Regions from separate parts of the Pseudomonas sp. LBUM1641 genome, predicted to be linked through region 2. Evidence: riboswitches for the same ligand, from Rfam matches in the RefSeq annotation. Region 2 holds a riboswitch; each other region holds the start of a gene.
What was found. A riboswitch is a leader RNA that binds a small molecule or an ion and turns the genes downstream of it on or off. The one in region 2 is predicted to bind cobalamin.

Region 1 (4,275 bases), 2.3 Mb from region 2:
CACCGAGCCCAAGCGAGGTGCCGAGTGGTGGGGCAAGAGCGTTTTGCTTACTTTTGCGCTGTTCAAAAGTGAGCCGCTGTAAGAGCGGAACCATAGGCGGCCGTTACAAAAATAACGGATATGCCCACCAACCCCCTCAGGGCCGATACAAATGCGCATGCCCCGCGCGATACAACGACGACTCACTAAAACTGTCACTGGCCAAAACCCGACCCACCACAATCAACGCCGTACGCCGAAACCCCTTGGCCGCCACTTTCCCGGCAATATCCGCCAGCGTACCAATGGCCCAATCCTGATCCGGCCAGGTCGCCCGATGCACCACCGCAATCGGACAATCCTCCCCATAGTGAGGCACCAACTCAGCCACGATCTTCTCCAGATGATTCACCCCCAGATGAATCGCCATGGTCGTCCCATGCTGCGCCAAACTACTGAACGCCTCACCCTCAGGCATCGCCGTCTTATCCGCATACCGCGTCAAAATCACACTCTGCGCGATGTCCGGCAACGTCAGCTCAGCCTCCAACAACGCCGCACACGCCGCCACCGCCGTAACCCCGGGAATGATCTGAAACCCAATCCCCAGCTCCCGCAACAGCCGAATCTGCTCCCCAATCGCCCCGTACAAACTCGGATCCCCGGAATGCACCCGCGCCACATCCTGGCCTTTCTCATGGGCCGTCTTGATCAACCCAATGATCTGCTCCAGATGCAGCTCCGCACTGTTAACCACCAGCTCCGCCTGATGCCCCTCAAGCACCGCCGCTGGCACCAGCGAACCCGCATAGATGATCACCGGGCAACTGCGAATCAGCCGCTGCCCCTTGACGGTGATCAGTTCCGGGTCACCTGGACCGGCGCCGATGAAAAAGACAGTCATGGATTCATTCCTGTGAAAAAAGCACGCGAGCAGCCCTCCAGATGAAGATTGCTCATGATCAAAGCTGACGATTATCGGGAATTCAGCCGGCGCAAGCCAATGCAAAGGTGGCCTGGGCGGTTTTTTTGCGGGCGATCAGCAGAGTAGCAGGGCGTTGGGACAGGTGTTCTGCCAGGGCCAAGGCGGCACTTTCAGCGATGCCATAGCAGCCGGTGTGCGCAAAAACAGTTTCTGATTTATGGCTCAATTGACCTTCATAAGACACCAGTTGCCCCGCACTGAAAAACGTCAGCGGCAGCTTCAGCGCCAGGGCCAATTCCAGCAGCCCCGGCTCATCCTCTTTGCGATCAATACTGGCCAGCGCAGTGATGCGCTGGCGCTCAATGCCACCCTCGGCGAGGGCGGCATTGAACAGGTCAAGCAGGGCGTCGACAGAACACCCCCGCTGGCACCCCAGGCCAACCGCCAGGATCATGCCGAATACTGACCATCACGGTTACGGCGAAACAACCAGGCACTGATCAGCCCCAGCGCCAGCCAGAAGGCAACGTTGGTCAACTGCGAGGCAATCTTGAACTGAGCTTCCAGGGCTTCCGGCGCCAGCATCGAGTGGACTTCCGGCTGTGGTGCGCCAATCACATGAGGCACCGCCAGGATCGCCACGCCCAGGACTTTCAGCAGCCAGTTGCGACCGAATACGATCAGCGCGATACCGGCAGCGGTGGAGCCGGCGGTGCCGATCCACCAGATTTGCCGTTGCGCCAGGTCTGCAGCCGCAGTGCCCGGCAATTCAGGCGGCAAGCCCAGGGTCGGCGCCAACACAAAGGTGGCGTAACCGGCCAGGCCCCACAGCAGGCCTTGGGCCGTGCGGGTCGGTGCACGCAAGGTGTACAGGCCGGCAAGCATCAGGGCAAAACCCACGGCAACCACCAGGTTACCGCCCGTGGTCGACAGCACACGCTGCCAGCCATCTTCCGGCTCCCAGGCTTCGGCGTCGTGGCTGTGGGCCGCAGCGCCGGTATGCTCATGCACTTCGGTGGCCACGGGGGCCTTTTCGAAGGTTTCCGCCTGCAGAATCAGTGGGGCAACCCAGAAGCTTTGCAGCAAGGTCAGCAGCAAGGCGGCCAGAAGACCGGTGAAACCTGCGGTTTTGGCAATACGCTTGATCATGTCGGCAGGTCTCAGTGGCACGGGAACGCGGCGCTGTGGCGGGTATCGTGGGCGGCGTTGTGCACCGCTTCGATGTGCGAGAAACCGGCGAAATACACCAGGCACGCGCCGAGGATCGACGCGCCGATGGCGGCGGTCAGGCGTTGGCTCAGGGTGGCAGTGGTGCTGGCGGTAGAGGCGGTGCTGCTGATGATCGACATGGCGCGTCCCTTCAGGGTTCAGGGTGCACGAGCGCATGAAAACCCCGCGAGCCAGGCACGCAGGGTTCTGAACAGCGCCCGCCCACCGCGGGTTTGTTATCTGATTTTTTCGGGCCGGTCTCCGGGCTTGCGAGGGGCCTGGGCCTTGAAAGCATCACCTTCCCATGCCCTGGAGGCACAGTGGATTTGACGCTTCACTCGCTTACCGTTGCGGGGGCAGCACCGGACTCGTCACGCCCTTGAGTAAAGGAACATGACTCACCGGTTTCCCGTTTCACCCTGTGAAGGGCACCCGAAACAAGATGTGTAGGAGAGCATGGGCGGGCGATGGGCGTCAAATCGCCGCGTTAACCCCAGCGTTTGAACAACACACTGGCATTCACGCCACCAAAGCCAAATCCATTGGATATCGCGTATTCAATCGGTAACGGCCGGGCTTGGCCTCGGACCATATCCAGCCCTTCGGCAGCGGGGTCCGGGTTGTCCAGGTTGAGGGTGGCCGGGGCAATCTGGTCGCGCAGGGCGAGCACAGTGAAGATCGCCTCGATCCCGCCCGCGGCGCCCAACAGATGGCCGGTCGCCGACTTGGTGGCGCTGATCGCGACGCTGGCATTTGCACCGAACAGCGTATTGATCGCCGCCAGCTCGCCGTTGTCACCTACGGGGGTCGACGTGGCATGGGCGTTCAAGTGCTGGATCTGTGCGGCGCTGATCCCTGCTTGCGCAATCGCGATCTCCATCGCCCGGCGCGCACCTGAGCCATCTTCCGGTCCCGATGTCATGTGATACGCATCAGCACTGGTGCCATAGCCCACCAGTTCCGCGATGGGCGTGGCGCCGCGAGCCAGCGCATGTTCCAGCTCCTCGATGACCAACAGCCCGGCACCTTCGCCCATCACAAACCCATCGCGGCCTTGATCGAACGGGCGCGAAGCCAGTGCCGGCGTGTCGTTGTAATCGCTGGACAGCGCACGCGCCGCCGCGAAACCGCCGAGGCTGACCCGGTGGATGCAGGCTTCAGCGCCGCCACACACGGCGATGTCGATTTCGCCAGCGCGGATCATCCGAGCGGCATCACCAATGGCCTGTACGCCGGCGGCGCACGCGGTGACAGGCGAGCCCAGCGGGCCTTTCAGTTGATGCTGGATCGACACATGCCCGGCCGCCATATTGCCGAGGAATGACGGAATCGTGAACGGCGACAGGCGCCGTGGCCCTTTGCTGTCAGCGGTGCGCACGGCTTCTGCAATCGCCGGGAACCCCCCCACGCCGGAAGCGATAATGGTCGCGGTACGTTCCTGCTGCGCTGCCGTTTGCGGACGCCAGCCGGCCTGCGCCAGGGCTTCCTGGGCGGCGGCCAGGGCAAACACGATAAATCGGTCCATCTTGCGCTGTTCTTTCGCCGGGATGACAGTGTCCGGGTCAAAGCCGGCTTCAGGGTCCTGGTTGCGGTCCAACACCTGGCCGCCGATGCTGATTGCCAGGTCGCCGACCAATGCCTCGGGCAGCCTGCGGATCCCGGATTCACCTGCCAACAAACGTTTCCAGGTCTGTTCCACGCCGGTTCCCAGCGGGGTCACTGCGCCCATGCCGGTCACAACAATTCGCTTACTCATGATCGCTTAGCTCCGCAAATTTCAGGTTGGTAGCACTGCATGGACGAAGCTATCATTATGAAAGTAACATTCGATAGCTTAAATTTCCGGGGCCGCCCCACAGAGGAACTGCAATGCAACGTAAGTCGCTGGTGAACGCCGAATGCCCGGTAGCCCGTGGAGTGGAAAGGGTAGGCGAGTGGTGGAGCATCCTGATCATGCGCGACGCGCTGCAAGGCTTGCGGCGCTTTGACGAGTTCTCCCAAAGCCTGGAGATTGCCCCGAACATGCTCACGCGCCGGCTCAACAGCCTGGTGGAAGCGGGGCTGCTGGAGCGCCGCCAATACAGCGAGCGGCCGCCACGTTTCGAGTACGTGCCGACGCCGGTCGGCGAGGATTTCCGGGTAGTGATCATGGCGTTCATCGG
Region 2 (4,275 bases):
CTGGATCGCGCAGGACAACGAGGCCATGTCCATTTCCGGCAAGGTGCGGCGCCCGAAAATATGCCGTTCGCGATCGTCCATCAACGCCGCCACCAGTACTTCGGCGCAGTCGTTGATGCCTTCGACCTTGAGCTTCATGAACTGGTCGGAGCGCTCGCCGAGGGCTTCGGCGGTGCGTACGCGTTCTTCTTCCACCAACTGCTGGATCTGGCCGCGCAGGTTGCGGTCGCTGATGCGGATAAAACGCCAGGGCTGCATCAAGCCGACGCTCGGCGCCTGGTGGGCGGCTTGCAGCAGGCGGTGGAGCAATTCAGGTGCGACGGTGCCGCCGCTGAAGTGGCGCATGTCGCGGCGTTCGGCGATGGCGCGGTAGACGGCTTCGCGGTCGGCTTCCGGAAAGGCGTTGTCAGTCATGGCCTCATCGCGGGCAAGCCCGCTCCCACAGTAGATTGCGTTTCAACTCGGTCAACTGTGGGAGCTGGCTTGCCTGCGATGGCGGTCTCAAGGCTTGGCGCAAACAGGGCAGCCACCGCTGTCGGGTTGGACGGGAAGTAAAAGTGCACGTAGGAAGCCGTCATCCGGCCCTGACGATAAACCGCCTCGGCGCCGCGCCCGCCATTCGGGCTCAGGCCGCGGGCAATCGGCTGCCATTCGGTGCTGGTCAACGAGTGATGATAAGTGTGGCCACGCAGCAGGCCTTCGGGCAGTTCGACATTTTGCAGGGCCAGTGCCGCCAGACGTTTCTGCATCACGGCATCACCCTGGAGCAGGCCCACCAGTTCGGCACGGGTGCCGTCGACATCGGTGAGCGAGTCCAGCAGATAGAGCATGCCACCGCATTCGGCCAGCAGCGGCTTGCCGGCAGCGTGATGGGCGCGAATGGCGTCCAGCATCGGGGTATTTTCCGACAGCGCCTGGTGATGCAGTTCCGGGTAACCGCCCGGCAGGTAGAGGCTGTCGGCTTCGGGCAACACGCGGTCACGAATAGGCGAGAAGAAGCACAGTTCGGCGCCCATCGCCCGCAGCAGGTCGAGGCTCGCGCCGTAGGTAAAGGCGAAGGCTTCGTCGCGGGCCACGGCAATGCGCACGCCGGCCAGCAACGGTTGGGTCTCGATCACCTCGGGTGCGGCGAATTCCACCGGCGGTGGCAGCGCTACCTCGCAACTGCTGCCCAAGGCTTGGGCGGCGGCGTCGAGGCGCAGATCAAGGTCGTTCAGTTCGCTGGCCTGCACCAGGCCAAGGTGGCGGCTGGGCAACTCGATGCCGGTTTCCCGGGACAGCGCGCCATACCAGCGCAGGCCTTCGGTAAGGCTGCCTTCGAGCAATTGCGCATGGCGCAGCGTACCAACACGGTTGGCCAGCACGCCGGCAAACGGCAGGTCCGGCTGGTAGCGCGCCAGGCCCAATGCCAGGGCGCCGAAGGTCTGGGCCATGGCCGTGCCGTCGATCACCGCCAGTACCGGCACGCCAAAGTGCCGCGCCAGGTCGGCGCTGGACGGCGTGCCGTCGAACAGGCCCATCACGCCTTCGATCAGGATCAGGTCGGCTTCCCCCGCCGCTTCCCACAGCAACCGGCGACTTTCCTGCTCGCCCACCATCCACATGTCCAATTGATAGACCGGCGCACCACTGGCGCGCTCGTGGATCATCGGGTCGAGAAAGTCCGGGCCGCATTTGAACACCCGCACCTTGCGCCCCAGGTTGCGGTGCAAACGGGCCAGCGCGGCGGTGACGGTGGTTTTGCCCTGGCCGGACGCCGGTGCGGCGATCAGGACAGCAGGACAGTGACGGGGCTGATTCAAAGTTCGATGCCTTTCTGCGCCTTGATACCGGCCTGGAAGGCGTGCTTGAGCATGCCCATTTCAGTCACGGTGTCGGCCATTTCGATCAATTCGGGTTTGGCGCCACGGCCGGTCACCAGCACGTGCTGCATGGGCGGGCGGGCCTGCAGGTCGCTGAGCACCTGGTCCAGGTCGAGGTAGCCGTGCTTGAGGGCGATGTTCAGCTCGTCCAGCACCACCAGGCCAATGGCCGGGTTCTGCAGCATTTCCCGGGAGACCGCCCAGGCGGCTTCGGCGGCCACGATGTCGCGCGCACGGTCCTGGGTTTCCCAGGTAAAACCTTCGCCCATCACGTGGAAGCGCACCTGCTCGGGGAAACGCCGGAAGAACATTTCTTCACCGGTGCTGTTGCGGCCCTTGATGAACTGCACCACACCGCACTGCATGCCGTGGCCCATGGCCCGGGCCAGCATGCCGAAAGCGGAGCTGCTCTTGCCCTTGCCATTGCCGGTGAGCACCAGCAGCAACCCGCACTCGTTCGGTGAATTGGCAATGCGCTCATCAATCACGGCTTTTTTGCGCAGCATGCGCGCCAGGTGGCGTTCGTCACGATCGGGGGATTCAGTCATGGCAGCTCTCCGTTGGCGCTGGACAAAAACGGCGGGCAGGAAAAAGACACATACAGACAGCCAAGCATCGCCCACCGTGATGCTGTTGGATGGATCAGGCCGGTCTCCGGGCTCATGAGTGGCATTGGATGCCGAGGGTGCGCCTTCCCATATCGCGGGCGATACAGTGGCTTAAGGCACCGTCTTGACTCATTTACCGTTGCGGGGGCAGCGCCGGGATCGTGGCGGCACTGTAGAAAAATGCGCTCACTCACCGGCTCCCCTGTTTCACTCAGTCGGCGCGTACGCCACAGAGCACCTGAAACAAGCCGCGAAGGTTAGTGGGTTGGGGGTGGAGCGTCAATTAAAGCCGGACATGCGCGTGAACCATCGGGCCGCTGTGCGCCTCTACCACTACAGGTATTAAGGAGAAAACCATGCACAAGACCCGACTTGCCCTACTGATCATGGTCGCCGGCACCCTTGCCGCCTGTGGTGAAAGCTCTACCCTTCAGGTGTCCGACGGCACCGGGCCCTCGCCCAAACTACCCGAGCCGAATAAAACCCTGATCCCCACGGTGAATATCGCCACGGCCATCGGCTGGCCCGAAGGCGCCAAGCCGACTCCCGCGGCGGGTACTCAGGTGGCAGCGTTTGCCGAAGGCCTGGATCACCCGCGCTGGCTGTACGTGCTGCCCAATGGCGACGTGCTGGTGGCGGAAACCAACGCGCCGCCCAAGCCGGATGATGCCAAGGGCATTCGTGGCTGGGTGATGGAGAAAGTCATGGGGCGTGCCGGGGCCGGCGTGCCGAGCCCGAACCGCATCACCCTGTTGCGGGACGCCGACCACGACGGTGTGGCCGAAACCCGCACGGTGTTCCTGGAGAACCTGAACTCGCCGTTCGGCATGACCCTGGTGGGCAACGACCTGTATGTCGCCGATTCAGACAAATTACTGCGCTTCCCTTATCAGCCAGGGGAAACCTCGATCAAGGACGCCGGCACCACCGTCACCGACTTACCGGGCGGCAGCATTAACCATCACTGGACCAAGAACGTGATCGCCAGCAAAGACGGCAGCAAGCTGTACGTCAGCGTGGGCTCCAACAGCAACGTCGGGGAAAACGGCCTGGAAGCCGAACAAGGCCGGGCCGCGATCTGGGAAGTAGACCGCGCCACCGGCCAGCACCGCATCTTCGCCTCCGGCCTGCGCAACCCCAACGGCATGGCCTGGGAGCCGCAAAGCGGCGCGCTATGGACGGCGGTCAACGAGCGCGATGAAATCGGCAGCGATTTGGTGCCGGACTACATCACCTCGGTCAAGGATGGCGCCTTCTACGGTTGGCCATTCAGTTACTACGGGCAGCACGTGGATGTGCGGGTCACACCGCAGAACCTGGACTTGGTGGCCAAGGCGATTGCACCGGATTATGCAGTAGGCCCGCACACCGCCTCGCTCGGGCTGACCTTTGCCGACGGCAGCAAGTTACCCGCTCAATTCAGCAATGGCGCGTTTATCGGCCAACATGGTTCGTGGAACCGCAAGCCTCACAGTGGCTACAAGGTCATCTTTGTGCCGTTTGAGGCCGGCAAGCCCAAAGGCCAGCCGGTGGATGTGCTGACCGGGTTCCTCAACAGCGATGAGAAAGCCATGGGCCGTCCGGTCGGCGTGGTGATCGACAAGCAGGGGGATTTGTTGGTGGCAGACGATGTGGGGAACAAAGTGTGGCGGGTGTCGGCGGCTAAATAGCCGACCCTGAAAAGCACTGTGGGAGCCTTAGGCTCCCACAGTTGTTTTGGCTTACGGGTTTCGTGCCAGGCGATCGGCCGGCAACACGCGCTTGGCGCTCAGGTAGGCATTCTGCCAATAGGCCTTGGACAGCGT
Region 3 (4,275 bases), 2.6 Mb from region 2:
CAGGCACACGGGACCAGTCCGGATGAGTTTCCACGGGCGTACTCATCAGAAGCGATACGTGTAGCGTACTTCGGAGGTGAACGGCCGCCCGAGGTTGTCGACGTTGCTGGCGCGGCTGGTGACGTAGTCGCGGTCGAACAGGTTCTCTACCAGCAGGCTGACCCGGTGTTGGTGGGCGTTGTCGAGATAGCGATAGGCGTCGGCATCCACCACGGTGTAGTTACCGTACTCGACCTTTTTCGAGCTGACGATATCGCCGATGTAACGCACGGCGGTACCGACGCCCCACAGGCGGTCCACCGATTCATAGCCGACCCGCGAGCGGGCGAAGAAGCCGGGAATATCGTTGAGGGTGACACCGGCGCGGGACTCGGTGAGGTTGCGTGTCATGTCGGCTTGCACGCTCCATTGTTCGTTGAGTTGCAGCTTGGCGTCGGCCTCGAAACCGCGCATCTGGATCTGCCCCTGGCCGTTGACCCACTGGATATCGTCCTGGGTGATCAGGTCGGTGATCTTGCGTTTGAACAGCGTCACGCTGGCGCTGAAGTCCCGCGCCAGCAGACTGCCCTTGTAGTCGAGGCCCAGTTCGGCGTTGCGGCTCTTCTCCGGCTTGAGGTTGCGGTTGCCTTTCTCATCGTCTTCGTTGACGAACAGTTGCTCGGCATTCGGCAGTTTGTAGGCGGTGCCGTATTGGCCGCGCAGGGCCCAGTTGTCGTTGAGGTCATAAAGCGAAGTGAGCATGCCGACGGTGGCGCTGTCACCGCCGCTCATGGCTTCGTGACGTACACCGATGCTCGGGTGCCAGTTCGGCAGGGCTTCGATATTCGGGCGCAGTTGGGTGTACAGCGCGTGGGCCTGGGCCTTGTTGTCATCGATGATCAATACATCGTCCTGGCCCTTGAACCACTGGTTGTCGGAACCGAATACCAGCACATGCTCACCGGGCAACACGGCCTTGCCTTCGGCCTGCACACCCCAGTCGGTGAAGCCCCAGTAGTCGTTGTGGTTGATGACCTTGGTGCCGCCGCCTTCGACATTGTTGAGGCGGGTATAGCGCGTGTCCCAATCGTTGATATGCCCTTTGACGAAGTAGCTCAGGCGGTCGTTGAAGGTTTGCTCAAAGGTCGCCGTGGCGATCTGCTGCACGCGGTCGTTGGTGGTCTTGTGGTTGTCCACAGGGCGGGCGAAATCGAGGTTGGCGTCGGCGTATTGGTAAAACAGTTCCAGGCGCGTGTCATCGCCAAACGACTGGATCGCCTTGGTGCCGAAGGTAGTGACTTCGTAGGAGCGCTTTTTGTCGGTGACGTTTTTCATGTCGCGGTTGCGAAACGGCTGGTAGCCCTCGGAGACGTTGCGGCTGACGTAGGCCAGCAAGCCGAGGTCGCCAAACCCGTTGTTGAAAATCTTCTCGACCCGGGCATCGCCGGTGGTGCCGCCGAAGGTGTCGGCGCCCAGGTTCACTTCACCGGAAGCCACACGGGTTTGCGGGCTTCGGGTGACGATATTGATCACCCCCGACACCGCCTGGGTGCCGAACAGCAGGCTCTGGCCACCCTTGAGCACTTCGATACGCTCAATGGCGTTGGCGGGCAGGGTGTCCAGGTACAGGCCGCCGTACAGGCGGTTGTTCAGGCGCACGCCGTCCAGCAGGATCAGCGTGTCGTCGTTGCGCCCGCCCAACAGGGAGTAGGTGCCGTAGTCGAACGGGCCATTCTTGGGCGCCACGTACAGGCCGGGGATGAACATCTGCATCACGCGCGAGACATCGGCGGCGGGGCCGGCGCGCTCAATCTGTTCGCGGGTGACGATCTCTACCTTGCTGCCGTACTGGGCCATGTCGGCCACGGTGGTGGACTCCACCGACGGTGCGGAAACGTTGAGTTGCTTGAGTTCCAGGGTGTTGTCGTCGGCCAGCAGCAGGGGGCTGAACAGGCAGCCGAACAACAGGCCGGGCACGGGAGTCTTGAAAGGTCGAATCATAGTCTTCTCGGAAAAGTATCTTTCGCGAAAAGCACGCACGAGTAGGCACCGAGCACACGCCAATACCGGCCCATGCCCGCCCACCGCAGGATTTTGCCAAACAGAATTCCAGGCCGGTCTCCGGGCTCACGCGTATGGATACCTTCACCTTCCCATGGCGCGCAGGCCACAGTGGTGTGTCGAAGGGATCACGCGTCTACCGTTGCGGGGGCAGCACCGGACTGGCTCGAAAAGAGCGGCACCGGTTTCCCGTTTCACCCCATGCACGGCGGCATGAGGCACCTGAAACAGGCCGGCATCTGAACATTCGAAAGACCGTTCGTCAACTTGGCGGGGGCTTTTCCCGTGACCACATAGGAAGCGACTGACGGATATTGCTAGAAATTTCCCACAGGAGTACAAATGTACTCCATGACGAACCTAACGCCCCGCCGTACCGCCATCCTGACCTTTATCCGCGACCGTATCGCGCAGCAAGGCCAGTCTCCCAGCCTCGCCGAGATCGCCGAGGCGTTCGGCTTTGCCTCCCGCAGCGTGGCGCGCAAGCATGTGCTGGCGCTGACCGAGGGCGGCTTTATCGAGGTCAACCCCAACCAGGCGCGCGGCATTCGCCTGCTCAATCAGCCGGCGCGGCCGGAGCTGCTGGACATCCCGGTACTCGGCCGGGTAGCTGCCGGCTTGCCCATCGGCGCCGACGCTGAAGTGCACAACCGCCTGCTGCTCGACCCGTCCATGTTCGCGAAAACCCCGGATTACCTGTTGCGGGTGCAGGGCGATTCGATGATCGAAGACGGCATCCTTGATGGCGACCTGGTGGGTGTACGCCGCAGCGCCGAGGCCTTGAACGGGCAGATTGTGGTGGCGCGCCTGGACGGTGAAGTCACCATCAAGCGTTTCGAACACGTCGGCGAGCGCGTGCGCTTGCTGCCGCGCAACCCCGCTTATCAACCCATCGTGGTGCGCCCCGATCAGGACCTGGCCATCGAAGGGGTGTTCTGCGGTTTGGTGAGGCAAGGCTGATGGGCGCCGTCGTTGCACTGGACTCGCTGTTCAATGGCGGCCGGGTCTGGAAAGGCCGGCCCGCCGCGCCGCCTGCCAGCATCCATCCCACCGGGCTTGCGGCCCTGGATGCAGTGCTGCCCAGCGGTGGCTGGCCGGAAGCGGCGTTGAGCGAAATCCTGATGGCGAAGGAGGGCGTGGGCGAGTTGCAACTGGTGTGGCCGACCCTGGCGCGATTGTCGGCGGCCGGCGAGCGCATCGTGCTGGTGGCACCGCCTTATACGCCGTACCCCCACGCCTGGCAAAACGCCGGGGTGGATGTGCGCCAGCTTTCCGTGATCCAGGCCGATGAACGTGACGCCCTGTGGGCCGTGGAGCAATGCCTGCGTTCCGGCAGTTGTGGCGCGGTGCTGTGCTGGCCGCGCAAGGCCGATGACCGGGCCTTGCGCCGCTTGCAGGTGGCGGCGGAAACCGGCCAGACCCTGGCCTTCGCCTGGCGCTCCTTGAGCGAGGCCATCAACCCGTCACCGGCCGCCTTGCGCCTGGCGGTGGAGGCGAGCCCTGCGCAAGTGCGGGTGCTCAAGTGCCGGGGCGGCCTGGCCCATCCCGCGCCCATTGCGCTTGGGCACTGAGGTTGGCATGCGCTGGGTGTGTATTGTCTTCCCGCAATTGGCGCTGGACGGGGTGCTGCGTCTGCGCCCCGAACCGGATCAGCCATTGGCCCTGTTGGCCGGCACGCCGCAACGACGGGTGCTGCAAACCGTCAATGAGGCCGCTCGCAAACTCGGCCTGCGCCCCGGCCAATCCCTGACGGCGGCCCATGCCTTGACCAAGGCTTTTACCTGCGCCGAATACGACCCGGCGCAGATCGAATACTGGCAGCAATTTCTCGCCGCCTGGGCCTACCGTTTCAGCTCCCAGGTCAGCGTGTATTACCCACGGGCGTTACTGTTTGAGATCGAGTCGAGCCTGGGCCTGTTCGGGCCCTGGCCGTTGCTCGAAGCGCGCTTGCGCAAGGAACTGACCGACCTCGGGTTTCGTCATCGCATCGTCGCCGCGCCGAACCCGGCGGCGGCACGGATTCTGGCGAATGCCTACGACTGCCTGGCCGTGGCCGACGAGCACAGCCTGCAACAAGCCTTGGCACCGATCCCCATCGACCGAGCCGGCCTCGACCCGCAAGCCGCCACCGCACTGTCGCGCATGGGCCTGCGCACCCTGGCCCAGGTGCAGGCATTGCCCCGGCATACCCTGGCCCGGCGTTTCGACGCGGCGTTGCTCAAACACCTCGATGCA

Region 1: it holds a riboswitch for cobalamin, as region 2 does, so the genes downstream of both, ACA046_RS18680 (CbtB domain-containing protein) here and cobO (cob(I)yrinic acid a,c-diamide adenosyltransferase) in region 2, are expected to answer to the same signal.
Region 3: it holds a riboswitch for cobalamin, as region 2 does, so the genes downstream of both, ACA046_RS20060 (TonB-dependent receptor plug domain-containing protein) here and cobO (cob(I)yrinic acid a,c-diamide adenosyltransferase) in region 2, are expected to answer to the same signal.

What each region holds. Positions count from the first base shown of each region.
Region 1 covers NZ_CP166815.1:4,069,085-4,073,359, reverse strand. Annotated here, with positions in the region: gene cobM (precorrin-4 C(11)-methyltransferase) at 137-883, opposite strand; gene ACA046_RS18690 (cobalamin biosynthesis protein) at 966-1,358, opposite strand; gene ACA046_RS18685 (CbtA family protein) at 1,355-2,053, opposite strand; gene ACA046_RS18680 (CbtB domain-containing protein) at 2,065-2,253, opposite strand; cobalamin riboswitch at 2,349-2,564, opposite strand; gene fabF (beta-ketoacyl-ACP synthase II) at 2,601-3,869, opposite strand; gene ACA046_RS18670 (winged helix-turn-helix transcriptional regulator) at 3,983-4,275, shown strand, end outside.
Region 2 covers NZ_CP166815.1:1,741,517-1,745,791, reverse strand. Annotated here, with positions in the region: gene bluB (5,6-dimethylbenzimidazole synthase) at 1-414, opposite strand, end outside; gene ACA046_RS08015 (cobyrinic acid a,c-diamide synthase CobB) at 411-1,802, opposite strand; gene cobO (cob(I)yrinic acid a,c-diamide adenosyltransferase) at 1,799-2,410, opposite strand; cobalamin riboswitch at 2,491-2,727, opposite strand; gene ACA046_RS08005 (PQQ-dependent sugar dehydrogenase) at 2,827-4,140, shown strand; gene ACA046_RS08000 (C40 family peptidase) at 4,192-4,275, opposite strand, start outside.
Region 3 covers NZ_CP166815.1:4,353,317-4,357,591, reverse strand. Annotated here, with positions in the region: gene ACA046_RS20065 ((2Fe-2S) ferredoxin domain-containing protein) at 1-34, opposite strand, end outside; gene ACA046_RS20060 (TonB-dependent receptor plug domain-containing protein) at 46-1,980, opposite strand; cobalamin riboswitch at 2,075-2,281, opposite strand; gene lexA (transcriptional repressor LexA) at 2,383-3,000, shown strand; gene imuA (translesion DNA synthesis-associated protein ImuA) at 3,000-3,611, shown strand; gene ACA046_RS20045 (Y-family DNA polymerase) at 3,619-4,275, shown strand, end outside.